2 regions of the Streptomyces sp. NBC_00207 genome follow, and region 1 is predicted to be linked to the other one. Evidence: riboswitches for the same ligand, from Rfam matches in the RefSeq annotation. Region 1 holds a riboswitch; the other holds the start of a gene.
The links. A riboswitch is a leader RNA that binds a small molecule or an ion and turns the genes downstream of it on or off. The one in region 1 is predicted to bind S-adenosylmethionine.

Region 1 (15,166 bases):
GCCTCCTCGCCCGCGGCGGCCACCAGCTTGACCCAGCCGGCCGGCCTCAGGACGAACGCGGCGGCCGCCACGTCCAGCGGATCCGCGGCGGCGGGCGGCGCGCCCGACTCCAGCGCGGCGGCCAGCTCCGCCTGCGCCTCGCGCAGTTTCTCGGCGACCCGGCTTCGGAACACGGCGTCGGTCTCGACCGCCGTGGCCATGGCGTTGCCCGCGAACTTGGCGCGCCGGGTCGGGGTGAAACGGGCGTACTGCCGCAACTGCGCCGGCAGGTCCGCGACCGTCAGTGCGCCGAAGGCGTCCGAGACGAGCGCGACGACCCGCCGCCGCACGCCTTCCGGCAGCGGGCGGTCGAGCGCCTCGGCGGCGTCGCCGGCCGCGTCGGCCGGCTCAGCGCCGCTTGCTGGCTCCACAATCCGTCACCCCTACCGTGATCTACGTGTGGGCACGCCTCCGTCAGGAGTCCGCGCCCGGCCTGTCCACGAGCTCGATCTGGTCCACCGCGTTGCACCAGCGGCAGCGGACCGACTCGATGGTCTCATTGACCACCTCGCGCTCCTCGACCTTGGGCTCCCCGGCGAGGTCCAGGTGGACGTACTCGACGACCTTCGACGAACGGGTGACGTCGAAGCGCGTGAGGTTGCCGCACAGGGTGCAGCGCCACCGGGTGGTGTCGGTCGGCAGGGGAACCGTCATCAGGCCGCTCTCTCCTTCGTAGCTGATTCAATTAAAGCCGTCCGCGCCGCCGTCCGCGCAGCTCTCCGTGTCTGTCGGCGTATCTCGGCGTCGCTCTGCGGCGGTATTCCTCGGACGGCGGACCGCAGCTCGTAACCCTACGGCCTGCCACCGCCTCAGGTGGGTCCCGTTGCGTCATGCTCTGTCACATGATCGTAAGGTGGCGGGCCGTACGCGAGGCTGCCCGGGGACCGGTGGTCACCCATGCGCTGATCGCGGGCTGCGGTGTGGTGTTCGTACTCGGCCCTGCCTCGGGGCTCAACCCGGTCTACGGGACGGGCGACGAGCTGCTGGCGGCCGGTACCGCGTACTTCCGGCGCTGGGGCGTGGTCCCGGACGAGCTCTTCACGGGCACCCCGCGCGCCTGGCTGACCCCGCTGACGGCCCTGTTCGTCCACGGCAGCTGGCTGCACCTGCTCGGGAACATGCTCTTCCTCTACGTCTTCGGGGCGATGACGGAGGAGCGGATGGGCCGCCCGGCGTTCCTCGTCTTCTACATCTGCACGGGGTACGTGGCGCTGGCGGCGTACGCGGCGGCCAACGCGGGATCCCCGCAGACCCTGGTGGGGGCGTCCGGAGCGATCTCGGCGGTCCTGGGCGCCTTCCTCTTCCTGCTCCCGCGGGCGAGGGTGACGAGCCTGTTCCCCTTCTTGTTCTTCCTGCCGCTGCGGTTCCCGGCGTGGCTCGTGCTGCTGTTCTGGTTCGCCCTCCAATGGGTGGCCGCGCACCGGGCGGAAAGCGGCCCCGGGGTCGCGTACCTGGCCCATCTGGTGGGCTTCTCGGTCGGCTTCCTCTACGCGTGGGCCCGCTATCGGGGTACGACTAGAGTGAGGCGACCAGCGACGGCCACCGAGGGAGACAGCCAGCCGTGATCACCGCGATCGTGCTCATCAAGACCAGCGTGGACCGCATCCCCGAGATCGCCGAGTCCATCGCCGCGCTGGACAGCGTCAGCGAGGTCTACTCCGTCACGGGAACGTACGACCTGATCGCACTGGTCCGCGTGGCCCGCCACGAGAACCTGGCGGACATCATCCCCGGCCGCATCAGCAAGATCCCGGGCGTCGAGGCGACGGACACCCACGTGGCCTTCCGCACCTACTCCCAGCACGACCTGGAAGCGGCGTTCGCGATCGGCCTCGACGCCTGACGCCTCCGGCGCGGTCTGCGACTGACCCGCCTGCCCCGGCTTCACGACGCCTCAAACGCCGGCGGGGCTGGGATGGTGCCCCGGAGCGGAACCCGTAGGCCCGGCCGTCCGCGGGGCCCCTCCGGGACGTCTCCTCGTCGTCGCGCCTGCGGGCGCGAGCCGAGGAGATACTCCGGCGGGGCAATGCCCCACCGCCAATCCCAGCCCCGCCGGCGTTTGAGGCGCGGGGTCCGGGGCGGAGCCCCGTGCAGCGGCGCCGCACGTCAGACGGCGGGAACGCAGCGGCCCTCCTCCGTGCGGTACTGCCACTTGGCTCCGTCCGCGACGAGCTCCTTCACCGCGCGGACGAAGCGCTCCACGTGCTCGTCCGGGGTGCCCGCGCCGAAGCTGACGCGGATCGCGTTCAGGGAGCGCTCCCCCGGGGCCGCCTCCGGGGCGCCGCATTCGCCCTGGGCCTGCGGCTCGCTGCCGAGGAGGGTGCGGACCAGCGGGTGGGCGCAGAACAGGCCGTCGCGGACGCCGATCCCGTACTCCGCGGACAGCGCGGCGGCGAAGTGGGAGCTGTTCCAGCCGTCCACGACGAAGGAGATGACGCCGACGCGCGGGGCCTCGTCTCCGAAGAGGGACAGGACGCGGACCGCCGGGACCTCCGCCAGGCCCTCGCGGACCTTCGCGATGAGGTGGCGCTCGCGGGCGACGAGGCTGTCGAAGCCCGCCTCGGTCAGGGCCTTGCAGGCCGAGGCGATGGAGTAGACGCCGATGACGTTCGGGGAGCCGGCCTCGTGGCGGGCGGCCGTGGTGTGCCACTCGACGTCGACGCCGCCGTCCTCGCGCCGGGCCACCTTGCGGGAGGCGCCGCCGCCCGCGAGGTACGGCTCGGCCTGCTGCAGCCAGTCCGCGCGGCCGGCGAGCACGCCCGAGCCGAAGGGCGCGTAGAGCTTGTGCCCGGAGAAGGCGACCCAGTCCACGTCCAGGTCCCGGACCGAGACGGGGTGGTGCGGGGCCAGCTGGGCGGCGTCCAGGACGATCCGCGCGCCGTGGGCGTGCGCGGCGGCGGCGAGTTCCTTCACCGGCCACAGTTCACCGGTGACGTTGGAGGCGCCCGTGACGCAGACCAGGGCCGGGCCCTTGGGGTCTCCCCAGCTCGAAGAGCTAGGGGATGGCTCGCGGTCGGCGAGGGCCCGCTCCAGGGTGGCGACGGCCTCGTCCGGGGTGCGCGGGGCGTTGAGGTAGGTGACCTGCGCGTTCGTCCAGGGCAGCAGCGAGGCGTGGTGCTCGGTCTCGAAGACGAACACCTGGCAGTCGGCGGGGAGCACGGCGGCGAGCAGGTTCAGCGAGTCGGTGGTGGACCGGGTGAAGATCACCTGGTCGGCGGGGCGGCAGTCGAGGAACTCGGCGACCGTGACCCTGCTCTGCTCGAAGAGGTCGGTGGAGAGCTGCGAGAGGTAACCGGCGCCGCGGTGCACGCTGCCGTAGTACGGGGCGTAGGCGGCCACGTCGTCCCAGACCCGCTGGAGCGCCGGGGCGCTGGCCGCGTAGTCCAGGGCCGCGTAGGTGACCTCGCCGCCGGTGACGAGCGGGACGGTGACGTCCCGGCCGAGCACCGGCAGCGGCTCGGCACAGGCGGGACCCTCGGCGGTCGCGACGGAGGCGGTGGCCACGGAGGCGGAGGCGGCGGCGGCGTTCAGGAATGCGGACATGGCGGTATCTCCCGGCAGGCAGGGCTGAATGGCTTCGGTGTGTCCGTACGCGGGTACGGCCGTGCGGCCGTCCTGGGGGTCCCCCCGGACGGAGTCTGGGGGAGGTACGGGAGAGCCCTCGGGCCCGACCTGACGGTCGGCGGGGGTACACGGAAGTGACCCTGATCCGAGGGGTGAAGTAGGGGCGGAGTCGCCCTATCGCATTCGCTTGCTCACGGAAAAAGCTCCTCGAGAAGACCAGGACCCCTGGTGTCGAGGGATCCGCGCTTGCCGTAGGCCTTGCTGCCTACGACCTGGTCATCACCCGGGGCACCCCGCCACGGAAGGAGGGTTGCCGGACAGCAAGCCGGGGCCTAAACGCTGTCACTCGTGACCTGGTCAGCATCCTGCCACATGATCCTCCGTGCGCAAGACCCCGGTCCGAATGGCGGACCGGGGCCTTGGCTCGAAACGATCGGCGGGCCGTCGGGGGCGGAGCCCCCGGCCCTCGCTACGCGTTGCTGGCCGCCACCCACCGCTCCAGCGCCGCACGTGCCGCACCCGAGTCGATGGACTCCGCCGCGCGGGTGATGCCGGCGGCGAGCTGCTCCTCCAGCGTGCCCGTACCGGGGTCCAGGGCCACCAGGGCCGCCGCCGAGTTCAGCAGCACGGCGTCGCGGACCGGGCCGGTCTCGCCGGCCAGCAGGCGGCGGGCCACGTCCGCGTTGTGCGCGGGGTCGCCGCCGGCCAGCGCCGAGACGTCGACCAGGTCGATGCCGATGTCGCGCGGGTCGAAGACCTGCTCCGCCACCTTGCCGTCCCGGACCCACCACACCCGCGAGGTCGCCGTCGTCGTCAGCTCGTCCAGGCCGTCGTCACCGCGGAAGACCAGCGCGGAGGAGCCCCGTTCGGCGAGCACGCCCGCGATGATCGGAGCCATCCGGGGGTCGGCCACGCCGGTCGCCTGGGCGCGCACCCGGGCCGGGTTGGTGAGCGGGCCCAGCGCGTTGAAGAAGGTCCGGATGCCCAGTTCCTTGCGGGCCGCCGCCACGTGCCGCAGCGCCGGGTGGAACTTCACCGCGAAGCAGAAGGTGATGCCGGCCTCCTCGGCGACCTCCACGACCCGCGCCAGGCTGAGGTTGAGGTTCACCCCGAGCTTCTCCAGGACGTCCGAGGAGCCGCTCGCCGAGGAGGCGGCCCGGTTCCCGTGCTTGACGACCTTGGCCCCGGTTCCGGCCACCACGACCGCCGACATCGTCGAGATGTTCACCGTCTTGGCCCCGTCGCCGCCCGTGCCGACGATGTCCACCGTCCGGCCCGGCACCTCGATCAGGTTGGCGTGCTCGTACATGGCCCGTACGAGGCCGTTGATCTCCGCGACCGTCTCCCCCTTCGCCCGCAGTGCGACGGTGAAGCCGGCGATCTGCGCGTCGGTGGCCTCCCCGCGCATGATCCGGTCCATGGCCCAGGCAGTGTCGTCGGCACGCAGGTCCTGGCCGGTCAGCAGAGCGTCGAGGACGCCCGGCCAGCCACGGGCCGCCACGCTGTCGCCGCCTGCCGGGGTCACAACGTTCATGGTCCGCTCCTGCTGGTCGTCAAGGTTTCCACGTCGAATGGGACGGGTTAAGCCTATCCAGCCCGGAAGACGGCAAAGAGCCCCGTCCAGACACTGGACGGGGCTCTCGCCGTGGCGACACCAGGACTGACCTGAAATCAGTCCCTCATTCGGTCGTGCAGGGGATCAGTGGTGGCCGTGGCCGGCCTGGATCTCCTTGTACTCCTCCGCCGTGGGCTTCGGAATCTGATTGTTCTCACCGTAGAAGCCCTGGCTGAGCTTCGCGCGCAGCTTCTCGGTGGCCTTCACCTTGCGCTCGACACCGTTCTCGTCGACCGTCGGGCCGATCTCGACCGGCTTGTACTGCTCGTGCGCGGTGAGCTTGTGCAGCTGGCCCGCCGGGAGCGGCTCGTGGACCTCGACGAACTCACCGTGCGGCAGACGCTTGATGATGCCGGTCTCGCGACCGTGCAGCACCTTGTCGTGGTCCCGGCGCTGGAGGCCGAGGCAGATCCGCTTGGTGACGATGAAGGCGAGGACCGGGACGACGAAGAAGCCGATCCGGACGAACCAGGTGATCGAGTTGATCGACAGGTGGAAGTACTGGGCGAACATGTCGTTGCCACCGCCGATGAGGAGCACGATGTACTCCGCGATCCAGGCGACACCGAAGGCCGTACGGGTCGGGACGTTGCGCGGGCGGTCCAGGATGTGGTGCTCGCGCTTGTCCCCGGTGACCCAGGACTCGATGAACGGCCAGACGGCGATCGCACCCAGCACCAGCGGGAAGAGCAGCAGCGGGATGAACACGCCCAGGACGAGCGTGTGGCCCCACAGGTTGATCTCCCAGCCGGGCATGGCACGGATCAGGCCTTCCGGCATACCCATGTACCAGTCGGGCTGCGCACCGGTGGACACGTGGTCCGGGCGGTACGGGCCGAGCGCCCAGATCGGGTTGATCGTGGCGATGGCCGCGACGGCCGCGATGACACCGAAGACCAGGAAGAAGAAGCCTCCGGCCTTGGCCATGTAGACCGGCAGCAGCGGCATGCCGACGACGTTCTTGTTCGTCTTGCCGGGACCCGCGAACTGGGTGTGCTTGTGGTAGAAGACCAGGATCAGGTGGGCCACGAGCAGGCCCATCATGATGCCGGGCAGCAGCAGGATGTGCACCGAGTAGAACCGCGCGACGAAGTCGCCGCCCGGGAACTCCCCGCCGAACAGGAACATCGACAGGTACGTGCCGACGACCGGGACGGACAGGATGGCGCCCTGCATGAAGCGGACACCGGTACCCGAGAGCAGGTCGTCCGGCAGCGAGTAACCGGTGAAGCCGGTGAACATGCCGAGGACCAGCAGCAGGAAGCCGAAGATCCAGTTGACCTCACGCGGCTTGCGGAACGCGCCGGTGAAGAAGACGCGCATCATGTGCACGACCATGGCCGCGACGAAGATCAGCGCCGCCCAGTGGTGGATCTGACGGATCAGCAGACCACCGCGGACGTCGAAGCTGATGTCGAGCGTCGAGGCGAAGGCCTCGGACATCATGACGCCCTGCATCGGCACGTACGAGCCGTGGTACACGACCTCGTTCATGCTCGGGTGGAAGAACAGCGTCAGGTACACACCCGTGAGGATGATGATGATGAAGCTGTAGAGGCAGATCTCACCCAGCATGAAGGACCAGTGGTCCGGGAAGATCTTGCGCATGTTGGCCTTGGCCAGACCGTAGATGCCCAGGCGGCCGTCCGCCCAGTCCGCTACGCGCTCGCCGGCCGGCGCTTTGCGCTCGTTGTTGTCGCTGGTGCTCATCCGCGCTCCCAGAATGCAGGACCGACGGGCTCTTCGAAGTCGCCGAGCGCTTCGAGGAAGCCTTCGTCATTCACGCCGATCCGCAGCTGCGGAAGCGCGTGACCGGCCGGGCCGAAGATGACACGGGCGCCGTCGGAGAGGTCGAAGGTGGACTGGTGGCACGGGCAGAGCACGTGGTGCGTCTGCTGCTCGTACAGGCTGATCGGGCAGCCGACGTGGGTGCAGATCTTGGAGTAGGCCACGATCCCCTCGTGGGACCACTCCAGCTCCTGCTTGTCCTTGATGTCCTCCGGCTGGATACGGACGATCATCAGGGCGGCCTTGGCGATCTGGACCTGGAAGTCGTGCTGCTCCTCCTCCAGGCCTTCCGGCCTGACGAAGGTCAGCGACCCGACGAGCACGTCCTCGGGACGCAGCGGCTCGTTCGTGTTGTCGTTGATGAGCAGCTTGCCCTTGGCCCACACGGTCTTGCGCAGCTTCTGCTCGGGCAGCGGGCCCAGGTCGCGCATGATCATGACGGCGGAGAGCGGCAGCATGGCCAGCGCACCGAGCATCGTGTTGCGGATCAGGGGCCGGCGGCCGATGCCGGACTCGCTCGCGCCGTCGCGGAAGTCCTGCAGGACCTGAGCCTTGACCTCCGGCGGAGCGGCGATCTCGTGGCGCTCGGCGGCGACCTCCACGTCGGACATCAGGGTGCGGGCCCAGTGGACCGCGCCCGCGCCGATGCAGAAGAGCGCCGTGCCCAGCGTCATGCCCAGGGCGAAGTTGAGCGCGCTCACCTTCCCGATGGGGAAGATGTAGACGATCTTTCCGACCGGGAAGATCACGTAGGACGCGATGAAGCCGATCGTGGCCAGCATCGACAGCGTGAACAGCATCGCGACGGTGCGCTCGGAGCGCTTCGCCGCCCGCTCGTCGATGTCCTGGATACGCGGCTTGTGGACCGGAAGGCCCGGGTCGGCGAACGGGTCGTCCGCGACCGCTACGGCACCGTGGTGCGCGTCGCCCTGCTCGCTCGGCAGGTGCTTCTCTTCGGGAATCTCTTGGCTACTCATGACTTCTTGGCCTTAGCGGTGTGGGCCGCGACCCAGACGGCGACAGCGATCAGCGCACCCAGGGCGAAGATCCAGCCGAACAGACCCTCGGAGACGGGGCCGAGGCCACCGAGCTTCAGGCCGCCAGGGCTGACCGACTTCTCGCCGTTCACGTTCTGGAGGTACGCGATGATGTCCTTCTTCTGCTGCTCCGGCATGGTCTGGTCCGGGAAGGAGGGCATGTTCTGCGGGCCGGTCTGCATGGCCTCGTAGATGTGCTTCGGGTCGACACCCTCAAGGTTGGGGGCGTACTTGCCGTTCGTCAGCGCGCCGCCCTCACCGGTGAAGTTGTGGCACTGCGCGCAGTTGTTGCGGAACAGCTCACCACCCCTGGCGATGTCGGCACCTGCCGGGTCGTACTGCTTTGCGGTCGGCGTGATCGGACCGGCGCCGAGGGACGCGATGTACGCCGCCAGCTGGTCGATCTGCGCCTGGGTGTAGATGACGGGCTTCTTCGGCACCTGGGCGCCGGGCTGCTGGGCGGGCATGCGGCCCGTGCTCACCTGGAAGTCGACGGCCGCGGAGCCGACGCCGACCAGGCTCGGGCCGTCAGAGGAACCCTGACCGCCGGTTCCGTGGCAGCTTGCGCAACCCACGGCGTAGAGCTTCTTGCCCTCCTCGATGGCGAGGGACTGGGCGGTTTCATCGGCCTGCGCCTTGCCCGCGGGAGCAAAGGCGGCGTAAAGCCCCCCAGTGGCCGCCAGCGCGAGGAGTAGAACGACGACCGCCGCCAGCGGATGGCGTCGTCGTGCGGAGAGCTTTTTCACGGATTACCCCGGTGTCAGGATCTTCTGCGTCGGTGTGTCTGGATGGAGTGCCGGGTCTTGCCCGGTGACGTGTTCGCTACTTGATCAGGTAGATCGTGGCGAAGAGGCCGATCCAGACGACATCGACGAAGTGCCAGTAGTAGGACACGACGATGGCCGACGTGGCCTGTTCGTGGGTGAACCTCTTGGCCGCGTACGTCCGGCCGAGGACCAGCAGGAAGGCGATGAGGCCGCCCGTCACGTGCAGACCGTGGAACCCGGTGGTCAGGTAGAAGACCGAGCCGTACGGACCGGACGAGAGGCTCATGCCCTCGTGCTTGACCAGCTCGGTGTACTCGAACACCTGGCCGCCAATGAAGATCGCACCCATGACGAACGTGATGATGAACCACGTCCGGAGCTTCTTCACGTCACCGCGCTCGGCTGCGAATACGCCGAGCTGGCAGGTGAGCGAGGAAAGCACCAGGATCGTCGTGTTCGTCGCCGAGAAGGGCAGATTCAAGGCCGAAGCCTGTTCTGCCCAGTACTCGGGGCCTGTCACGGATCGCAGGGTGAAGTACATCGCGAAGAGGGCCGCGAAGAACATCAGCTCGGAACTCAACCAGATGATGGTTCCGACGCTGACGAGGTTCGGCCGGTTGACCGTCGGGTGCGCGTGCCCGGTATCTACTGTCGTTGCTGTCGCCACGACCGACATTATGTCGGTCGCTTATCCCGCCCTCACCCCGGGGGGTGCCGTTCGGAGTGTCAGCGGCGTGTGCAAGGCCCGAACGGCCCATCAGATGACCTCGGTGGGATGTCCCGTGCACATGTCCGAACCGATGTTGACAGCGCATCGGGAGGAGTAGCATCCCGCGCAACATCAACGTGATTCACGGGACACGTGGAGGAACGAAATGCGGGCGACTGCGCGGGTTCTGGTCTACAGCGACGACGCGGGCACCCGGGAGCAGGTGCGGCTGGCGGCCGGACGCCGGCCCGCCGCGGACCTGCCGCCGGTGGAGTTCGTGGAGTGCGCGACGCTGCCGGCGGTCCTGACGGAGCTGGACGCGGGCGGCATCGACGCGTGCGTGCTCGACGGCGAGGCGGTTCCGGCCGGTGGCATGGGCGTGTGCCGGCAGATCAAGGACGAGATCTTCCGGTGTCCGCCGGTGCTGCTGCTGATGGGACGCCCCCAGGACGCCTGGCTGGCCACGTGGAGCCGCGCGGACGCCGCCGTGACCCTTCCGGTGGACCCGGTGGAGTTCGCGGACGCCCTGGCGGGCGTTCTGCGCTCCCGGCTCTCCTCCTCGGCGGCCTGACGGAGCGCCTGCGGGCCCACGGCTTCCCCGCGGGCCCGCAGCGCGCTTCCCGTCACACGGTGGGCCGGAGGCGGGCCTGGTCCATCGGGGTGCGGCCTTCCTGGGTGCCCTTGAGGAGGGCGCTGCCCTGGCGCCAGTCCTTCCAGTCCATGTTCCAGTCGCCGAAGCCGTTGCCGAAGATGTCCATGTCCTCGCCGATGCTGTTGACCACCTGGACGATGTCGCCCTCGGTGATGTTCTCGTAGAACCAGGCGGCGTTGCCCGTGCTCATGCCGGTGCAGCCGTGGCTGACGTTCTCGTAGCCCTGGGAGCCGACGGACCACGGTGCGGCGTGGACGTATTCACCACTCCAGGTGACGCGGGTGGCGTAGTAGACGGGCAGGTTGTAGTACTCGCTGCCGCCGATGCCGACGGTGTCGCCGCGCATCTGGACGAAGTACTGCTTGCCGAGGACCACCTTGACCCCGTTGCGGGTGGAGAAGCCGGGCTTCCCGGTGGTCACCGGGATGGTGTTGATCACTTCTCCGTTGCGCTTGAACGTCAGGTAGTGCGAGGAGGCGTCGGTGGTGACCTCGACCCGGTCCCCGATCTCCAGCTTCAGCGGCTTGGACGCGACCCCGTGGAGCTCGTCGGTGACCCTGATGCCCTCCAGGTTGCTCCGTACGGAGACCGTGGAGTGGGCGGGCCAGTAGTCCTTCGGGCGGTAGTGCAGTTTCTTGTCGTCCACCCAGTGCCAGGCGCCCTCGACTCCGGCCGGGGCGTCGACGATCAGGCCCCGTTCCACGATCGCGCGGGCGGCCTTGTCCTTGACGGGCTCGCTGAGCTCGGCGGTGAGGGGCTGTCCGACGCCGTACTTGCCCTCGTCCGGGCCGAATTCGACCTTCAGGACCCCTTTCGACGGGGTCGTGTTGAAGGTGAGCGTGCGCTGCCCCGGGGCGCCCCGCTCGTCCTCGGTGCTCACGGTGACCGTGTAGCGGACTCCCGAGGCCATCGGGACCGTACTGTGCCAGCGGTCGCCGTTGGCGCTCAGCTCGCCCGCCAGGCGGCGGCCGTGGGTGTCCACGGCCAGCACGTCAGTGATCCGGCCGCCGCCGGCCTTGGCGGTGATCTCGAGGGGTTTGTCGGGGTCCACGGGGCGGCTGCCGGCGCTCTGGTTGGAGGCGACCTGATCGCCCGCGTCGTACGGGCGGGCGGACAGCGGGTTCTTGTCGCCGGACCCGCATGCGGTGGCGCCGGCCCCGAGGGACGCGACCAGCAGGGAGCAGCTGAGTACCGTCCAAAGACGCGGTGAGTGCTTCATGGGGCCAACGCTATGAAGATATGACAATTACGGCGCGCGGGGTGACTGCAAACGAGGGGCCCGGACTCCTCCGAAGAGGTGTCCGGGCCCCAAGTGCTCGCGCGGCACGCCGCGCGCAGGTGCTGCCTACTGGTTCGCGTTCTCACCGCGGTAGTACTCGTACACCCAGCCCCACAGGCCGATCACGATGATCGGGGCCGAGAAGTACATGAGCCACCAGCCGAAGATGACGCCCATGAAGGCGAGCGCGCCACCGATGGCCAGCGAGAGCGGCTGCCAGCTGTGCGGGGAGAAGAACCCCAGCTCGCCGGCCTCGTCGGCGACGTCGGCCTCCAGGTTGTCCTGGGCCATCTCGTCGACGCGCTTGGCCGTGAAGGCCAGGTAGTAGCCGATCATGACGCTCAGGCCGAAGGCCAGGAAGAGCGCGGTGGTACCGACGGGCTCCTTCGACCACACGCCGTACACGACGGCCATGATCAGGATGAAGAAGGAGAGCCAGAGGAACATCTTGCCCTGGATCTTCACTTGCCGGCCTCCTTGCCACCGGTGACGGCCTGGGCCGCGACGCTGTGGTCCTCGAGGTGGTCGAGGGCCGCGATCTCCGGGTGGTGCAGGTCGAAGGCCGGGGACTCGGAGCGGATCCGCGGCAGGGTGAGGAAGTTGTGCCGCGGCGGCGGGCAGGAGGTCGCCCACTCGAGCGAACGGCCGTAACCCCACGGGTCGTCGACCTCGACCTTCTTGCCGTACTTGGCCGTCTTCCAGACGTTGTACATGAAGGGAAGCATCGACATGCCGAGCAGGAACGAGCTGATCGTGGAGATCGTGTTCAGCGTGGTGAAGCCGTCGGCCGCGAGGTAGTCCGCGTAACGACGCGGCATGCCCTCGGCGCCCAGCCAGTGCTGCACCAGGAACGTGCCGTGGAAGCCGATGAACAGCGTCCAGAAGGTGATCTTGCCGAGGCGCTCGTCCAGCATCTTGCCCGTGAACTTCGGCCACCAGAAGTGGAAGCCGGCGAACATCGCGAAGACCACGGTGCCGAAGACGACGTAGTGGAAGTGCGCGACGACGAAGTACGAGTCGGAGACGTGGAAGTCCATCGGGGGCGAGGCCAGGATGACGCCGGTCAGACCACCGAAGGTGAAGGTGACCAGGAAGCCGATCGTCCAGAGCATCGGGGTCTCGAAGGACAGCGAGCCCTTCCACATGGTGCCGATCCAGTTGAAGAACTTCACACCGGTCGGTACCGCGATCAGGAAGGTCATGAAGGAGAAGAACGGCAGCAGCACACCGCCGGTGACGTACATGTGGTGGGCCCACACGGTCACCGAGAGGCCGGCGATCGCGATCGTCGCGGCGATCAGGCCGATGTAACCGAACATCGGCTTGCGCGAGAAGACCGGAATGATCTCGGAGACGATTCCGAAGAATGGCAACGCGATGATGTACACCTCTGGATGTCCGAAGAACCAGAAGAGGTGTTGCCACAGCAATGCGCCGCCGTTCGCGGCATCGAACACATGCGAACCGAACTTGCGGTCGGCCTCCAGCGCGAAGAGCGCGGCGGCCAGCACCGGGAAGGCGAGCAGGACCAGGACACCGGTCAGCAGCACGTTCCAGGTGAAGATCGGCATGCGGAACATCGTCATGCCGGGTGCGCGCATGCAGATGATCGTGGTGATGAAGTTGACCGAGCCGAGGATCGTGCCGAAGCCCGAGAAGGCCAGACCCATGATCCACATGTCGGCGCCGATGCCCGGCGAGCGGACCGCGTCCGACAGCGGGGAGTAGGCGAACCAGCCGAAGTCGGCGGCGCCGTTCGGCGTCACGAAGCCGGCCACCGCGATGGTCGAGCCGAAGAGGTACAGCCAGTAGGCGAACATGTTCAGCCGCGGGAACGCCACGTCGGGCGCGCCGATCTGCAGCGGCATGATCCAGTTCGCGAAGCCCGCGAACAGCGGGGTGGCGAACATCAGCAGCATGATCGTGCCATGCATGGTGAACGCCTGGTTGAACTGCTCGTTCGACATGATCTGCGTACCCGGACGGGCCAGCTCGGCGCGCATGAAGAGCGCCAGGACTCCGCCGATGATGAAGAACACGAACGACGTCAGCAGGTACATCGTGCCGATGGTCTTGTGGTCGGTGGTGGTGAGCCACTTCACGACCACGTTGCCCGGCTGCTTGCGCCGTACCGGCAGCTCGTTCTCGTACGAGTCAGCTGCGGCGGCACCCTGGGATTCGTTGAGGATGCTCACAGTTTGTTCACTTCCGCATTCCGGGCCGGGTCGGTCTGCTGGATGCCGGCGGGCAGGAAGCCGGTCTGGCCCTTCTCGGCCAGCTCCTTCAGGTACGCCTGGTACTTCTCGGGCGAGACCACCTTGACGTTGAAGAGCATCCGGGAGTGGTCGACGCCGCAGAGCTCGGCGCACTTGCCCATGAAGGTGCCCTCTTGGCTCGGGGTGACCTCGAAGACGTTGGTGTGGCCCGGGATGACGTCCTGCTTGAACAGGAAGGGGACCACCCAGAAGGAGTGGATGACGTCGTTGGACGACAGGATGAAGCGGACCTTCTCGCCCTTGGGCAGGACCAGGGTCGGACCCGGGTTGCCCGTCTGGGGGTTCTTGTCGCCCGGGACGCCCTTCTCGTAGACGCCCTCGGCGCCCTCCGGGAAGGCCTTGGTGAAGCGGTCCGGGATCGAGGCGAGCTCCTTGGGAACCTCGCCCTTCTTCGGGGTCGCCCCGTCGCCGTCGACGTTCTCCACGTAGTTGAAGCCCCAGCTCCACTGGAAGCCGATCACGTTGATCGTGTGCGCCGGCTTCGAGAGGGCGAGCAGCTTCGACTCGTCACGCGCGGTGAAGTAGAAGAGCACCGAGACGATGATGAGCGGGACCACGGTGTACAGCGCCTCGATGGGCATGTTGTACCGGGTCTGAGGGGGGACCTCCACCTTCGTCCGGCTGCGCCGGTGGAAGATGACGCTCCAGATGATCAGGCCCCAGACCAGGATGCCCGTGACGAGCGCGGCCGCCCAGGAGCCCTGCCACAGGGAGAGGATGCGCGGCGCCTCCTCGGTGACCGGCGTCGGCATTCCGAGGCGGGGGAAGCTTTTCCAGTTATACGAGCAACCAGTGGCGGTCGCCAGGACCGCGCCCGCAGTCAGCGCCTGCAGCAGCTTCCGCCGCATCGGGCGCCGCGGCGAGCGGTCGGAGCCGTAGGGACTCACGTAGCGCCTTCCCGAGAGTCTCGGCCCGCGCGGCCGGCCGCGGCCGTGTTCGGGTCGGTCGCCGGCCCTGACGCAGGCAGGGGTTTGGATGTTTATGCGGACCAAACCCTACTGGACGCTATTTGGGGTCGCGCGGGGAGGGTGCCCAACGCGCCGCTACAGCCCCCGAAGGGATGGATCCGCCGTCCGGGGGACGGCGGATGCGGCCCTGAATGGCGGACTCCGGAGCACAACTGACGCCCCCTGACCTCGAACGCTCCCGGACTCGCCGCCTTGCCTTACGGTGGCCGGATGCCGTACTTCGACAGCGCGTCCGCCGCCCCCCTGCACCCCGTGGCCCGGCAGGCGTTGCAGGCCTCCCTGGACGAGGGCTGGGCCGATCCGGCCAGGCTGTACCGGGAGGGCAGGCGCGCCCGGCTGTTGCTGGACGCGGCGCGGGAGGCCGCGGCGGAATCGGTGGGATGCCGCCCCGACGAGCTCGTGTTCACTCCTTCGGGGACGCACGCGGTTCACACGGGGGTGGCGGGGGTCCTCGCGGGGCGGCGGCGCGTCG
Region 2 (15,166 bases), 1.4 Mb from region 1:
AGCGGTCGGCGCCGCGGCCGGCGCCGATGCGGCCCTCCGCGAGTCCGCCCGTGCGCACGTCGTGGCCGAGGGCCACCGGGATGCCGCCGAGGCGTCTGCTGAGCAGGGCGCGCATCGGCACGTCGCGCCAGCCCAGGTTCGCCGCGTAGACGGCGATCCCGTTGTCGGCGTCGACGATGCCGGGGACGGCGACTCCGGCGGCGGAGGCGGTCCGTCCGAAGCGGTCCCGGCCGGTGTCGAGCAGCTCGGCGGCGAAGTCCTGGATCGTCTCGACGACGGCGTCGGGGCCCCGGTCGCGGCCGGTGGCCCGGCGCGCTTCGTGGAGCAGGGTGCCGTCGTCGGCGACGAGGGCGGCCTTCATCCCGGTGCCGCCCACATCGAGGGCGATGACGTGTTTCACGGGTTTCACAGAGACAGTCTCGCGTGCTCGGCGGGGAAAGGTCTAGTCCATTGGGAGGGATTGTTGAGTGGCCATACAAATTGGGGACCCTGGTCGGGATCCGGATGTGGACGAGCCGCCAAAGTGGTGTAGACCTTACGTGGATCGTACGTACAACAAGGGGTGGATCGAGAACTGTGAAGGGCCGTTACCTGAGCCTGGCCGCGTCCGGCGCCGCGCTGTGCCTGACTGCCGTGACGCTGACGGGCTGCGGAGCCCTCGGCGGACTCACCGAAGACAACGAGGTGACCCTGCGGGTCGTGGCGGCCGACTACGGGGACAATCCGCAGAACTCCTCGGCCGCGTACTGGAAGGGCCTCGCCGAGGGCTTCGAGAAGGCCAACCCGGGCGTCAAGGTCGAGGTCTCCGTCTTCTCGTGGTCCGAGGTCGACGCCAAGGTCGCCGGGATGGTCAAGGCCGGCAAGGCCCCCGACATCGCGCAGATCGGCGCCTACGCCGACTACGCGGCCGCCGGCAAGCTGTACTCGGCGTCGGAGCTGCTCTCCGTGAAGACCGAGGCCGACTTCCTCGGACCGCTCGCGGACGCGGGCAAGGTCAAGCAGGTCCAGTACGGGCTGCCCTTCGTGTCGAGCACCCGGCTGCTCTTCTACAACGAGAAGCTGCTGGCCGACGCGGGCGTGATCGGCAAGGACGCCAAGGCCGGCTGGCAGCCGAAGAGCTGGGCGGACCTGGAGGCGGCGGCCAAGAAGCTCAAGGGCGCGGGCGTGCCCACCCCCTTCGCGCTGCCGCTGGGCCGCGAGGAGGCGCAGGCCGAGACGATGATGTGGATGCTCTCGGGCGGTGGCGGCTACACCGACAACGAAGAGCAGTACTCCATCGACTCCGCCGACAACATCAAGACGCTGGAGTTCCTGCGGGACAAGATGGTCGGCCAGGGGCTGACCGGACCCGTCGAGCCGGGGAAGCTGGACCGGCAGGCCGCCTTCGACGCCTTCACCAAGGGCGAGGTCGGCATGCTCAACGGACACCCGTCGCTGATGAAGCAGGCCGAGGCCAAGGGCGTGAAGTTCGGCATGGTGCCGCTGCCGACCGCCACCGGGTCCGACGAGCCGGCCATGGGCGTCGCGGACTGGGTCATGGCCTTCAAGAACGGCCACCGCGAGCAGTCCGGGAAGTTCCTGGACTTCCTGTACCAGCCGAAGAACGTGGCGGCCTTCACGGACCAGTACGACCTGCTGCCGGCCACCACCAGCGGCTACCAGGCCAAGCAGGCCGCCACGAGCGGTCAGGCGGCCAAGCTGAAGCCCTTCCTGACGGCGCTGCCCGGCTCGCGGCTGTACCCGGTCGGCAAGAAGTCCTGGGCCGGCGTCAGCGAGGACATCAAGCAGGACATCGGCAAGACCGTCCAGCCGGGCGGACAGCCGGCGAAGGTCCTGGAGGACATCGCCACGGCGGCGCGGGCGGCGGACCCGAGGTAGCGCCGGCCGGTGCGGCGGGGCCGATGCCGGCGGTCCCGATGCCGGCATCGGCCGCTGTCGGCGTGCGGCGTTAATCTGGCGGTATGACGGACGACGGGCAGCTGACGGCCACGGAGGCCGCGGTGCTCGCGTACGAGGGACGTACCTGGCCCGGGCCCGGAGCCAAGGAACGGGCCATACGGGAAGGACTGGGGATGACCCCCGTCCGCTACTACCAGCTGCTCAACGCGCTGATGGACGACCCGCGGGCGCTGGCCCACGCACCGGGCACGGTCAACCGGCTGCGGCGGATCCGCGAGGCCCAGCGGGCCCGGCGATAGCCCCTGCCCGTGCCATAGCCGTCGCCGGGCCGGGCCGTTAGGGTCGTCCGTATGGGGAGCCATCCGCACGACCTGCCGATGCCCGTCACCGCAGCCGGACGCGAGGGACTCGAAGCCCTGCTCCGCGCACCCCGCCGGTCCGTGGTCGCCCTGGACTTCGACGGCACCCTCGCCGACATCGTCCCGGACCCGGACCAGGCCAGAGCCCACCCGGGAGCCGTCCCGGCCCTCTCCGCACTCGCCCCCGAGGTCGCCTCGGTCGCCGTGATCACCGGCCGGCCGGCGGGCGTCGCCGTCCGCTACGGGGGCTTCGCCGGGGTCCCCGGACTGGAACACCTCGTCGTCCTCGGCCACTACGGCGCGGAGCGCTGGGACGCGGTCACCGGGATCGTGCACGCCCCGGCCGAGCACCCCGGGGTGGCGGCGGTACGGGCCGAGCTGCCGGGGTTCCTCGACTCGATCGGGGCCTGGCGGGGCACCTGGATCGAGGAGAAGGGCCGGGCGCTGGCCGTGCACACCCGCCGGGCCGCGGACCCCGCGGCGGCCTTCGCGGCCCTGCGCGAGCCCCTGGCGGAGCTGGCGGCGCGGCACGGGCTGATGGTGGAGCCGGGCCGGGCGGTCCTGGAGCTCCGTCCCCCGGGCATGGACAAGGGCGTCGCCCTGACGGAGTTCCTGGCGGAGCGGGACGCGGAGGCGGTGCTGTACGCGGGCGACGACCTGGGTGACCTGGCGGCGTACTCGGCGGTCGAGAAACGCCGGGCCGACGGCCTCCCGGGCCTGCTGGTGTGCAGCGGCTCCGCCGAGGTCCCCGAGCTCGCCGCGCGGGCCGACGTGGTCCTGGCCGGACCCGGCGAGGTGGTCGCCTTCCTGGCCGCCCTGGCCAAGGCCGCCCGAGCCTGACCAGGCCGTAGGCCCCTGCCGCACCGCTGCGGGGGCCAGCCTCCGGACCCCCGCTCCTCAAACGCCGGCGAGGCTGGAGAATCCAGCCCCTCCGGCGTTTGAGGAGTGGGGGTCCCCCCGGACGGAGTCTGGGGGAGGGTCTGGGGCGGAGCCCCAGCAGCGGCGCGGGCGCCGAAGTACGTGGTCAGGCGCGGCGCCGTCGCCGGGGGCCAGCCCCCGAACCCCCGCGCCTCAAACGCCGGCGAGGCTGATGTGGCCGGTCACGGCAGGAGGTCGGTCAGTTGGGCTGCGAACCAGGCGGCCGGGGGGAGGGCCGTGGCGGCGGCGGCCAGGCGCTTCGTGCGTTCCGCACGCTCGGCGTCCGGCATGCCCAGCGCCGTGTGCAACGCCTCGGCCGTCGCCGACACGTCGTACGGGTTCACCGTCAGCGCGTCCTGGCGGAGCTCCTCGTACGCCCCCGCCCCGGTGGACAGCACCAGCACGCACCCCGCCTCCGACACCACCGGGATCTCCTTCGCCACCAGGTTCATCCCGTCCCGCACCGGGTTCACCAGCGCCACGTCCGCCATCCGGTACACCGCCAGCGACCGCGCGAAGTCGTCCTGCACCGACACCAGCACCGGCTGCCAGTCCGCCGTCCCGAACTCCTCGTTGATCTCCGCCGCCAGCTCCCGCACCGACTGCGTGTACGCCCGGTACACCTCGAGGTCCTGCCGCGACGGGTACGCCGAGGCCAGGTGGACGACCCGGCCCCGCCACTCGGGGTGGACCGTCAGCAGTTCCCGGTACGCCAGCAGCCCCCGCAGGATGTTCTTCGACAGCTCGGTCCGGTCCACCCGGGCGATCGTCTTCAGGCCGCCGACCTCCGCCCGCAGCTGCGCCAGCTTCTCGTCCACCTCCGGCCGGTGCGCCAGCGCCCGCAGTTCGTCCGCGTCCACCCCGAGGGGGTAGCCGGTCACTTCGGTGAACTGCCGCTTCCCGTAGCCGCGCCCGTCCGGGGACGCCCGGCGGTGCCACACTCCCCGCTCCGGGGACCCGGACGGGAAGTACGCCTCCGCGATGCCGTCCGCGTCGTCCCTGCTCGCGCCGGTGGCGAAGTTGGACGCCCACCTCCACGTGTGGAAGCCCAGCCGGTCCGCGCCGAGCATCCCCCACACCAGCTGGCTCTGGATGTCGTCCGGGATCATCTCCATGAACTCCCGCGAGGCCCACGGCGTGTGCGTGAAGTGCCCGATCCGCAGGTCCGGCCGCAGCTCCCGCAACTGCCCGGGGACCAGCGCCAGGTGGTAGTCCTGCACCAGGACACGGGCCCCTTCCGCCGCCTCTTCGGCGAGGGCGCGCGCGAAGGCCTCGTTGTACGCGACGTACGAGCCCCACCGCCGCCGGAACTCCGCGTCGAAGACCGGTTCGCGCGGGACGTCGTACAGGTGGTGGTGTGTGAACCAGAGCACGGAATTGGCGATGCCGTTGTAGGCGGCGTCGTACACCGTGGGATCGATGTCCAGCATCCGGACGCCCGGCTCGGCCACCCCCCGGCGGACCGCCTCCCGGTCCGCCTCCGACAGGGCCGCGCAGATCCACAGCGCCCCCGGCTGCTCCGCGAGGGCCGCGGAGAGCCCGGAGACGAGACCGCCCCCGCCGCGCCGGGCGCTGAGACCGCCTTCGGCATCGATCGCGTACGAGAGGGGGCCGCGGTTGGCGGCTACGAGTACCTGAGAAGCCATGCGGCGAACCTAGCCCGGCCCGCACTCGCTCAAACTTTCCAGACCGACGTCACGCCACGCGGCGCAGCGCGTACTCCTTGATGTCCAGCATCGGCGGCCGCTCCTCGGTGTCCACCGGGTACGTCCGCGGCACGAACCCTTCCGGCCCCCGCTCGAACTGCGTCAGCTCCGGCCGCAGGAGGTGCCCGCGCGACAGGCGCACCAGGGCCGTGCGGTAGATCGCCGCGGCCATCCGGCCGAGCGCCTGCCCGCCCTGGTGGCGGTGGACGCGTACGCCCACGTCCACCTGGGCGAGCGCGTCCAGCCCGACCGTGTGCAGGGCGTCGACCAGCAGGCCCAGCTCGACGCCGTACCCGACGGGGAACGGCAGCCGCTCCAGCAGGGAGCGGCGTACGGCGTACTCGCCGCCCAGCGGCTGGACGAAGCCGGCCAGCTGCGGCCAGTGCAGGTTGAGGAGGGGGCGGGCGACCAGTTCCGTGACCCGGCCGCCCTGGCCGGGGGCGTCGCCGAGCGGGCGGTCGTACATGGCCTTGACGAACTGCACGTCCGGTTCGGTCAGCAGCGGTCCCACGATCCCCGAGACGAAGGCGGAGGAGAAGTCCCGCAGGTCGGCGTCGACGAAGCAGACGATGTCCCCGCTGGTGGCCAGCAGCGAGCGCCACAGCACCTCGCCCTTGCCGGGCAGCGCCGGGATCCTCGGCAGGATCTCGTCGCGGTGCACCACCCGGGCTCCGGCCTTCGCCGCGACCTCCGCCGTACGGTCGGTCGAGCCCGAGTCGATCACGATCAGCTCATCCACCAGGGGGAACGGCAGTCCCTCGATCAGCTCGCGCCGGATGACCTCGACGATCGCGCCGACCGTCGCCTCCTCGTCCAGCGCGGGCAGCACCACGCTGACCGTGGTCCCGGCCGCCCGTTTCCGGTCGAGCAGCTGGTCGAGCGGTCGGTCGGCGGCTGACCAGGAGCGGTCTGCCAGCCAGCGCTCCACCTCTTCCAGCACCCTCAGCACTCCCTGCTTGTCGGCGTTATCGGCCGTTATGTGATCCATCTCGCGGTTCGGACGGCTGTCTCAACCGCCCGGCCCTTCGGTTACAGTCTTGAACAACGCGAAGGACCACCGCATGCCGGGGGTCCCCGCGTACAAACGCACCGGCGCGCCACAGAGCGCGTGTGCCGGTGCCATACCGCTCATCCAGAGGGGCAGAGGGACACGGCCCGTTGAAGCCCCGGCAACCCTCCAGTCGGTTCTCGCGATCGCTCGTCAGCGACGTCAGCGAGGTCCCCGGCTAGGGAAGGTGCCAATTCCGTCTCATGGCGAAGTGCGCCATGGGGAAGATGAGGAGAAAGGGCCTCGCCATCATGGCTGCACAGACTGTCGCCACCTCTGTCGATCTCGGACCTGCCAACGGTCTTTCCTGTCGCGAGTGCGATACCCGCTTCGAGCTCGGCCCCATCTTCGCGTGCGCCGAGTGCTTCGGACCGCTGGAAGTCGCCTACGACCTCCCGACCGGTGACCCCAAGGCCCTGCGCGCCGCGATCGAGGCCGGCCCCAACAACATCTGGCGTTACGCGCCGCTGCTGCCCGTCCCCGCGGACGTGGCCTCCAAGCCGAGCCTGAACCCGGGCTTCACCAAGCTCGTGGACGCCGCCAACCTGGCCAAGGAGCTCGGCGTCACCGGCAAGCTCTACGTCAAGGACGACTCCGGCAACCCGACGCACTCCTTCAAGGACCGCGTCGTGGCCATCGCCGTCGAGGCCGCCCGCGCCTTCGGCTTCACCACCCTCTCCTGCTCCTCCACGGGCAACCTGGCCGGCGCCGTCGGCGCCGCGGCCGCCCGGGCCGGCTTCCGCTCCTGCGTGTTCATCCCGCACGACCTGGAGCAGGGCAAGGTCGTCATGGCCGGTGTGTACGGCGGCGACCTGGTCGGCATCGAGGGCAACTACGACGACGTCAACCGCTTCTGCTCCGAGCTCATCGGCGACCCGCTGGGCGAGGGCTGGGGCTTCGTCAACGTCAACCTGCGCCCGTACTACGGAGAGGGCTCCAAGACCCTCGCCTACGAGATCTGCGAGCAGCTCGGCTGGCAGCTCCCCGACCAGCTCGTGATCCCGATCGCGTCCGGCTCGCAGCTGACGAAGATCGACAAGGGTCTGCAGGAGCTGATCAAGCTCGGCCTCGTCGAGGACAAGCCGTACAAGATCTTCGGCGCGCAGGCCGAGGGCTGCTCCCCGGTGTCGACCGCCTTCAAGGCCGGTCACGACGTGGTCCGCCCGCAGAAGCCGAACACCATCGCCAAGTCCCTCGCGATCGGCAACCCGGCGGACGGCCCGTACGTCCTGGACATCGCCCGCCGCACCGGCGGCTTCGTCGAGGACGTGAACGACGAGCAGGTCGTCGAGGCCATCAAGATCCTCGCGCAGACCGAGGGCATCTTCGCCGAGACCGCGGGCGGCGTGACCGTCGGCGTGACGAAGAAGCTCATCGAGAACGGGCAGCTCGACCCGACGCTGACCACCGTCGTCCTCAACACCGGCGACGGCCTCAAGACCCTGGAGGCGGTGGCCGCGGAGAGCGGGCAGACCGCCACCATCCGCCCGAGCCTGGACGCGTTCCGCGCCGCCGGCCTGGCCTGACCATCTCCCCCTGCTCTACCGGAAAGGCAGTAGCGCCATGAGCGTCAACGTCCGCATCCCCACCATCCTGCGCACCTACACCGGCGGTCAGGCCGAGGTGCCCGCCGAGGGCGCGACCCTCGCCGAGGTCATCCAGTCCCTGGAGGCGAGCCACCCGGGCATCGCCGCGCGCGTCCTGGACGACCAGGGCAAGCTGCGCCGTTTCGTGAACGTCTACGTCAACGACGACGACGTGCGCTTCGAGGGCGGGCTGGAGGCGAAGACGCCGGACGGCGCCGGCGTCTCGATCATCCCGGCCGTCGCGGGCGGCTGCTGATCCCGTCGGTCCCTTTGTCACCTGATAGGTGACACGCGCAAACCGAAATTGCCCCCTCCGCTAAAAGCGGAGGGGGCAATTCTGCTTGATTGGGCGCGGTAGAGTTGGGGAAGTCCCCTCCGCCGGACTTGCCCGCCGCATATGTGCGGGTCGCGTGAGGGTCGACATCGGGTCAACATGCAAGTGCGGTATGGGGCTTTGGCGAGATATGCGGGGCCCGAGTTGCCCTGACGTATGGCAAATTTTCACTCTATTTCAATGTTTCCCCGTGTCCAGAATTCTCGTCGGATTGACCTGTTGCAGACAGCACTCGCGCAGATACATTCAGCCTCGGTCGACGCGTTCCGACGCAAGTTCTGACCCGGGAACGCGAAGTGCGTTCCCGCGCAAGGGCCAGTAATAGGGGAGTTAGGCATGGCTCAGGGCACCGTCAAGTGGTTCAACGCGGAGAAGGGCTACGGCTTCATCGCGGTCGACGGTGGTGCGGATGTGTTCGTCCACTACAGCGCCATCCAGATGGACGGGTACCGCACCCTTGAAGAGGGTCAGCGGGTCGAGTTCGAGATCTCGCAGGGCCAGAAGGGTCCGCAGGCGGACATGGTCAAGCTCGCGCTCGGCTAGTCCTGGAGCATCGACCACCGACGCTCGGTCTTCCGTGGAAGACCCCCGGAAGACCCACGAGGGGCCCACATCCTGGACACGGGATGTGGGCCCCTCGCGTTGTGTGCCCGGTAGTGGCGGGGCGTTCACCCGAGCCGCTTGCACTCGGAGGGGTCGAGTGCTAATCATTGGCGTTAGCACTCTCCCGGTGAGAGTGCTACTGAACGAGGACCGGGTCGGTGAGGCCCGCAGGGTCCGGTGGGAAGGAACCGCCGGGCACGCAGGCCGTCCGTCGCGGGCGCGGGCGCGGTCCTGGGAGCAATCCACCGCTGTCCGGGAGGACCACTTCAGATGGCCAAGATCATTGCGTTCGACGAGGAGGCCCGTCGCGGCCTCGAGCGTGGGATGAACCAGCTCGCCGACGCCGTCAAGGTCACCCTTGGCCCCAAGGGTCGCAACGTCGTCCTTGAGAAGAAGTGGGGCGCCCCCACGATCACCAACGATGGTGTCTCCATCGCCAAGGAGATCGAGCTCGAGGACCCGTACGAGAAGATCGGCGCCGAGCTGGTCAAGGAAGTCGCCAAGAAGACGGACGACGTCGCGGGCGACGGTACGACCACCGCCACCGTGCTCGCCCAGGCGCTCGTCCGCGAGGGCCTGCGCAACGTAGCCGCCGGCGCCAACCCGATGGCCCTCAAGCGTGGTATCGAGAAGGCCGTCGAGGCCGTCTCCGCCGCCCTGCTCGCCCAGGCCAAGGATGTCGAGACCAAGGAGCAGATCGCTTCCACGGCCTCCATCTCTGCCGCCGACACCCAGATCGGCGAGCTCATCGCCGAGGCCATGGACAAGGTCGGCAAGGAAGGCGTCATCACCGTCGAGGAGTCGCAGACCTTCGGTCTGGAGCTCGAGCTCACCGAGGGCATGCGCTTCGACAAGGGCTACATCTCGGCGTACTTCGCCACCGACATGGAGCGCATGGAGTCGTCCCTCGACGACCCGTACATCCTGATCGTCAACTCCAAGATCGGCTCGGTCAAGGACCTGCTGCCGCTCCTGGAGAAGGTCATGCAGTCCGGCAAGCCGCTGCTGATCATCGCCGAGGACGTCGAGGGCGAGGCCCTGTCGACCCTGGTCGTCAACAAGATCCGCGGCACCTTCAAGTCCGTCGCCGTCAAGGCCCCGGGCTTCGGCGACCGCCGCAAGGCCATGCTCGGTGACATCGCCATCCTCACGGGCGGCACGGTCATCTCCGAGGAGGTCGGCCTCAAGCTGGAGAACGCCGGTCTCGACCTGCTCGGCCGCGCCCGCAAGGTCGTCATCACCAAGGACGAGACCACCATCGTCGACGGTGCCGGTGACAGCGACCAGGTCGCCGGTCGCGTGAACCAGATCCGCGCCGAGATCGAGAACTCCGACTCGGACTACGACCGCGAGAAGCTCCAGGAGCGCCTCGCGAAGCTGGCCGGCGGCGTGGCCGTCATCAAGGCCGGCGCCGCGACCGAGGTCGAGCTCAAGGAGCGCAAGCACCGCATCGAGGACGCCGTTCGCAACGCGAAGGCGGCCGTCGAGGAGGGCATCGTCGCCGGTGGTGGCGTGGCCCTGCTGCAGGCCTCCGCGGTCTTCGACAAGCTGGAGCTCGAGGGTGACGAGGCGACCGGCGCCAACGCCGTGAAGCTCGCCCTGGAGGCCCCGCTGAAGCAGATCGCCGTCAACGGTGGTCTCGAGGGTGGCGTCGTCGTCGAGAAGGTGCGCAACCTTCCGATCGGTCACGGCCTGAACGCCGCGACCGGCGAGTACGTCGACATGATCGCCGAGGGCATCATCGACCCGGCGAAGGTCACGCGCTCTGCCCTGCAGAACGCCGCGTCCATCGCCGCGCTGTTCCTCACCACCGAGGCCGTCATCGCCGACAAGCCCGAGAAGGCCGGCGCCGGCGCCCCGGGCGGCATGCCGGGCGGCGACATGGACTTCTGATCGACCCCTGGCTCCGGCCACCGGTTGATCGGCTGTTCTCGAACGAGGGCGGCACCCCCCACGGGGGGTGCCGCCCTCGGGCGTTCCCCCGGCCGGGTCGGCATAGGCTGGGCGCATGGCTGATCTCTTCGTCAAGATCTGCGGGCTCAAGACCGCGCGGGACGTCGATGCCGCGGTGGCGGCCGGGGCCGATGCCGTGGGCTTCGTGTTCGCGCCCGGCAGTCCGCGCACGGTCGATGCCGCCACCGCACGGGAGCTCGCCGCGCGGGTGCCGGACTCGGTGCTCACCGTCGGGGTGTTCCGGGGGCAGGCGGTCGAGGAGGTGCGCCGCTTCGCCGAGGAGAGCGGCGTACGGGGGGTGCAGCTGCACGGCGAGGAGGGCCCCGAGGACTTCGCGGCGCTGCGCGCCGGGGGCCGGACGCTGCTGCGGGCCACCGCCGAGCACGTGAAGCGCTGCGGCGAGTACGGCGAGGACCTGCTCCTGCTCGACGCCCCGGACCCGGGCTCCGGCAAGCCGTGGAACTGGGGCTCGGCGGACTTCACCGCGCCCGAGGGGCGGTGGCTGCTGGCCGGCGGGCTGAATCCGGGCAATGTGCGGGAGGCGGTCGAGGTGACCGGGGCCTGGGGTGTGGACGTGTCCAGCGGGGTGGAGCGCGAACGCGGGGTGAAGTCGCCGGAGTTGATCCGCGCCTTCGTCGAGGCCGCGCGCGGTTAGCCGGGGCTCCAAGTTTTTGTAGTGACCGTTACGGAAATCGTGTTACGGTCTTTCTGTAGTGATCATTACGGAATTTGGGGGACCCATGCAGAACAAGAACGCGCTGGTCACGGGCGGCAGCAGGGGCATCGGCCGGGCCATCGCCGAGCGGCTCGCCGCCGACGGGGCCACCGTCGTGCTGACGTACGCGAACGACGAGGCGGCGGCCCGCGAGACCGTGGAGCGGATCACCGGCGACGGCGGCCGGGCCCACGCGCTCCACGCGCAGCTCGGGCACCACGGCGACGCCGCCGCGCTCTGGGCGGCGTACGACGCGCTGGGGCTCGACGGGGTCGACATCATCGTCAACAACGCCGGCACAGGACTGCCCGTTCCGCTCGGCCAGGTCGCCGAGGAGGACTTCGACCGGGTCTTCGCCGTCAACGTACGGGCGCCGTTCTTCGTGGTGCAGGAGGCCCTCGGGCGGCTGCGCGACGGGGGCCGGGTCATCAACATCTCCAGCGGCGCCGCCCGGATCGCGATGCCCGAGATCCTCGCCTACGGGGCGACCAAGGGTGCGCTCGACACCCTCACGCTCAACCTGGCGAAGGCCCTCGGCCCGCGCGGGATCACCGTGAACTCGGTGGCCCCCGGCATCGTCGACACCGACGTCAACGCCGACTGGCTGCGCGGCAACGCGGAGGCCGAGGCGCACGCCGCCTCGCTCGCCGCGCTCGGCCGGGTCGGCCGCCCCGAGGACATCGCCGACATCGTCGGCTTCCTCGCTTCCGACGACGCGCGGTGGGTGACGGGGCGGGTGGTCGACGCGACCGGCGGCGCGGGCCTCTGAGCCGCGTCCGGGCCGGCGGCCCGGCGGGGACGGACCGTCAGGTCGCGGGCATCGCCTGCCGCCAGACGGTCATGTCCCCGGAGATCCATTGGGGCATCCCCGCCACGTCTGCGGTCGACTTGAACTGGAGCACGTACAACCCGACGTCCCCCGCCTTGTTCCTGATGCAGAACTGGCTGCCGCCCGCCGCCCCGGCCAGCGTCCAGCTCCGGTCGGTCGTGAGCTCCAGCGTGGCCCGGCACGAGTCGAGGGATCCCTGCGTCTGGCCGTACAGCATGATGATCGTGGCGGTGTCGCTCTCCAGGCTGCAGATGCTCCTCTTGCAGCTCATGCGTATCTCTCCGCTGCGGTCCTGGCGCACGAGCGTCTCCCCCAGGGTGATCGAGCTCTGCTCGTCGTCCAGGCGCAAAGCGGGGTACGGGTTCGCCTTGGGCGGCTGGGACGCGCTCGGGCCGGGTGTGGCGGCCGCGCCGGCCGGGCCCGAGGCGGACACGGCCGGGCCGGGGGACCTGGCCGCGGACGCCTCCCCGTCGAGCATTCGCTTCGCGGATTCCTTGACCGTCCAGGCCAGGCCGCCCAGCACCAGCGTTCCCACCGTCATCGCCGCGGTGACGGCCACCGCGGCACGCCGCCGGCTCTTGCGCCGTTCCTCCGGCGTCTGCGGCGTGGGCCCCCAGACCATCGGCGTCGCGGGCCCCGTGGCGGGCTGCGGGGCCGGATCCGGGACCTCCACCTCAGGCCCCAGGATCTCCCGCCAGACGGCCGGGCTGCCGCCGCTCGTGTCGTCGGCGTCCTCGCCCAGCTGCTGTCGGCACCACTCCACGATCTCCGTCGGGGTGGCCCGCTTCTCGGGATCGGAGGCCAGGCACCGGGCGAGCAGCGGCTGCAGTTGCTCCGGCAGCCGGGACAGGTCGGGCTCGGAGTGCACGATCCGGTACAGCACGGTCATGGACGGACCGGTGCCGTACAGCGGCTCGCCGAGCGCCGCGTACGCCGCCGTCTGACCCAGCGCGAAGACGTCGGTGGCGGGGGTGGTCTCGCCCGCCAGCGCCTGCTCGGGGGCCATGTACTGGGGCGTGCCGATGGTGCCGCCCGTGGCCGTGGGCGCGGTGGTGTCGGACGCCGTCGAGATGCCGAAGTCGATGACCCGGGGCCCGTCGGCGGCCAGCAGCACGTTCGACGGCTTGAGGTCACGGTGCACGACGCCCGCGGCATGGATGGCCTGCAGGGCCTCGGCGATGCCCGCCACCAGCCACAGGAGCGCGGGCACCGGCAGCGGTCCGCGCCTGGCGACGGCCTCCGACAGGGAGGGCCCGGGTACGTACAGGGTGGCCAGCCACGGCGGCACCGCGTCCGCGTCGGCGTCGATCACCTCGGCGGTGTAGGCCCCCCGGACCCGCCGGGCCGCCACCACCTCCCGGCGGAACCGCCGCCGGAACGCGGGGTCTTCGGCCAGCTCCGGCCGGACCACCTTGATCGCCACCGGGCGGCCGCCCGGGGTGTGCGAAAGGTAGACCCGGCCCATGCCGCCCGCGCCGAGCCGGGCCGCGAGGCGGTACCCGGCGACGGTCTGCGGATCCTCCGCGTGCAGCGGCTCGAACACCTCGGTCGCGCTGTTCATCGGCCTCCCCGATCCCCCCGACCGCCCCGATCAACCGATGAGTTGATCCGCATCACTTTAAGCAACGCGACAGGGCGGTGAGTGGTCGGGGAGCCCGCGGAAGTCAGACGCCGGGGCCGAACGAGGACGCGCTGCCGTCCTTCTCGACCGACTCCACGACCGCGGTCCCCCGCAGGTCCTCGACCTGCTCGGGGGAGAGGCGGGCGGCGAAGCCGTTCAGCGTCTCGCGGTAGACGTGGAGCGGGGTGATCCCGTACGCGTCCGCGACGGCGGCCGGGTCGAGGCCGGGGTGCACGGTGACGATGTACGTGGCGTGGTCGGCGGGAGCCGTGTGCGATACGGGTACGGATTCGGCGGCGGTGGCTGCGGACACGGGCAGGGCGACGGTGACGGCAGCCAGGACGGCGACGGCCACGGGCAGGGCTCGGCTCAGACGGTTGCGCATGGGGGGAGGGCACCACGCGCTGAGGTGCAGGTCAACGAGGTCCCGGGGTGAGGCGGGGGCACGGGCGGCGCACTGGCCGTGCGCTCCCTGGTGTGGGGGCGGGCCGTACGGGTGATCTTGGTGGGGTGGTGTGGGGTGCGCGGTCCGGGGCGCGGACGTGGAGGCGCAGCGGGACAACCCTTTCTGCACGGCGTGCGACCGCCCGCGTCGGCGCGGGCGCCGGAGGGGCATCCAGGTGAGCGGGTGGTTCAAGCCGCCGAGAGGTGGCACCGATGGAGCTGAGGGCCGCCCCGCAGGAGCACCTGGTGCCGTGAGGGCGGCTCACCCATGCCGATCTGCAACCCCGTCAGGGAGTTCTTTCCATGCGCCTGCTCGCACGCCTGGCCACCGCCACGCTCCTCGCCGTCACCCCGGTAGCGGCCGGTACCGCCTCCGCCGCGGCCCCGGAGCCGGACCCGGCCCCGCTGGTCAAGTCGGCCAACCCGGTGCCCGGCAAGTACATCGTGACCCTGGAGAAGGGGCAGGACGCGGCGAAGCTCGCGAAGAAGCTGGGCCTGAAGCCGTCGTTCGTCTACACGTCTGCGATGACCGGTTTCGCGGTGCCGCTGAACTCGCTGGAGCTGACGCTGGTCCGCAACAGCCTGGGGGTGAAGTCGGTCGAGGAGGACGCCTCGGTCCAGTCCGTGCCGATGCCGGCTTCCGCGGAGGGGATGCGGTCCCCGTCGGACTCGTGGGGCCAGGACCGCATCGACCAGAAGAACCTGCCGCTGGACAGCAGCTTCACCACCGAGGGCAACGGCGCCGGGGTGACCGCGTACATCCTCGACACCGGTATCGACTACCACCACACCGAATTCGGCGGGCCCGACGCCACCCGTGCCACCTTCGGCTTCGACGCCATCGGTGACGGGCGCAACGGGCAGGACTGCCAGGGCCACGGCACGCACGTCGCCGGCACGGTCGCCGGAAAGACGTACGGGATCGCGAGCAAGGCGAGCCTGGTCAGCGTTCGCGTCCTCGGCTGCGACGGCAAGGGCACCTGGTCGGGGATCATCGCGGGCCTGGACTGGGTCGCGAAGAACGCCAAGCAGCCGGCGGTGCTGAACGCCTCCCTGGGCGGGGACAAGTCCGCCGCGGTCAACGACGCCGCGGACGCGGTCACCGACGCGGGTGTGCTGCCGGTCGTCGCGGCCGGCAACTCCGCGAAGGA

Region 2: another riboswitch for S-adenosylmethionine. It lies ahead of thrC (threonine synthase); the one in region 1 lies ahead of OG472_RS14775 (aminotransferase class V-fold PLP-dependent enzyme).

What each region holds. Positions count from the first base shown of each region.
Region 1 covers NZ_CP130715.1:3,095,611-3,110,776, forward strand. The annotation lists gene OG472_RS14755 (NYN domain-containing protein) at 1-413, opposite strand, end outside; gene OG472_RS14760 (hypothetical protein) at 454-693, opposite strand; gene OG472_RS14765 (rhomboid family intramembrane serine protease) at 882-1,604, shown strand; gene OG472_RS14770 (Lrp/AsnC family transcriptional regulator) at 1,601-1,882, shown strand; gene OG472_RS14775 (aminotransferase class V-fold PLP-dependent enzyme) at 2,146-3,582, opposite strand; SAM riboswitch class IV at 3,841-3,957, opposite strand; gene trpD (anthranilate phosphoribosyltransferase) at 4,073-5,137, opposite strand; gene OG472_RS14785 (cytochrome bc complex cytochrome b subunit) at 5,303-6,928, opposite strand; gene OG472_RS14790 (Rieske 2Fe-2S domain-containing protein) at 6,925-7,983, opposite strand; gene OG472_RS14795 (c-type cytochrome) at 7,980-8,789, opposite strand; gene OG472_RS14800 (heme-copper oxidase subunit III) at 8,866-9,486, opposite strand; gene OG472_RS14805 (hypothetical protein) at 9,686-10,090, shown strand; gene OG472_RS14810 (Ig-like domain-containing protein) at 10,143-11,390, opposite strand; gene OG472_RS14815 (cytochrome c oxidase subunit 4) at 11,517-11,915, opposite strand; gene ctaD (cytochrome c oxidase subunit I) at 11,912-13,645, opposite strand; gene coxB (cytochrome c oxidase subunit II) at 13,642-14,613, opposite strand; gene OG472_RS14830 (cysteine desulfurase/sulfurtransferase TusA family protein) at 14,905-15,166, shown strand, end outside.
Region 2 covers NZ_CP130715.1:4,478,564-4,493,729, reverse strand. The annotation lists gene OG472_RS21180 (ROK family protein) at 1-400, opposite strand, end outside; gene OG472_RS21175 (extracellular solute-binding protein) at 577-1,878, shown strand; gene OG472_RS21170 (DUF3263 domain-containing protein) at 1,962-2,198, shown strand; gene otsB (trehalose-phosphatase) at 2,250-3,098, shown strand; gene OG472_RS21160 (trehalose-6-phosphate synthase) at 3,359-4,822, opposite strand; gene OG472_RS21155 (glucosyl-3-phosphoglycerate synthase) at 4,872-5,822, opposite strand; SAM riboswitch class I at 6,008-6,164, shown strand; gene thrC (threonine synthase) at 6,182-7,456, shown strand; gene OG472_RS21145 (MoaD/ThiS family protein) at 7,494-7,772, shown strand; gene OG472_RS21140 (cold-shock protein) at 8,187-8,393, shown strand; gene groL (chaperonin GroEL) at 8,724-10,346, shown strand; gene OG472_RS21130 (phosphoribosylanthranilate isomerase) at 10,462-11,061, shown strand; gene OG472_RS21125 (SDR family oxidoreductase) at 11,147-11,890, shown strand; gene OG472_RS21120 (serine/threonine-protein kinase) at 11,928-13,511, opposite strand; gene OG472_RS21115 (protease inhibitor I9 family protein) at 13,615-13,956, opposite strand; gene OG472_RS21110 (S8 family serine peptidase) at 14,319-15,166, shown strand, end outside.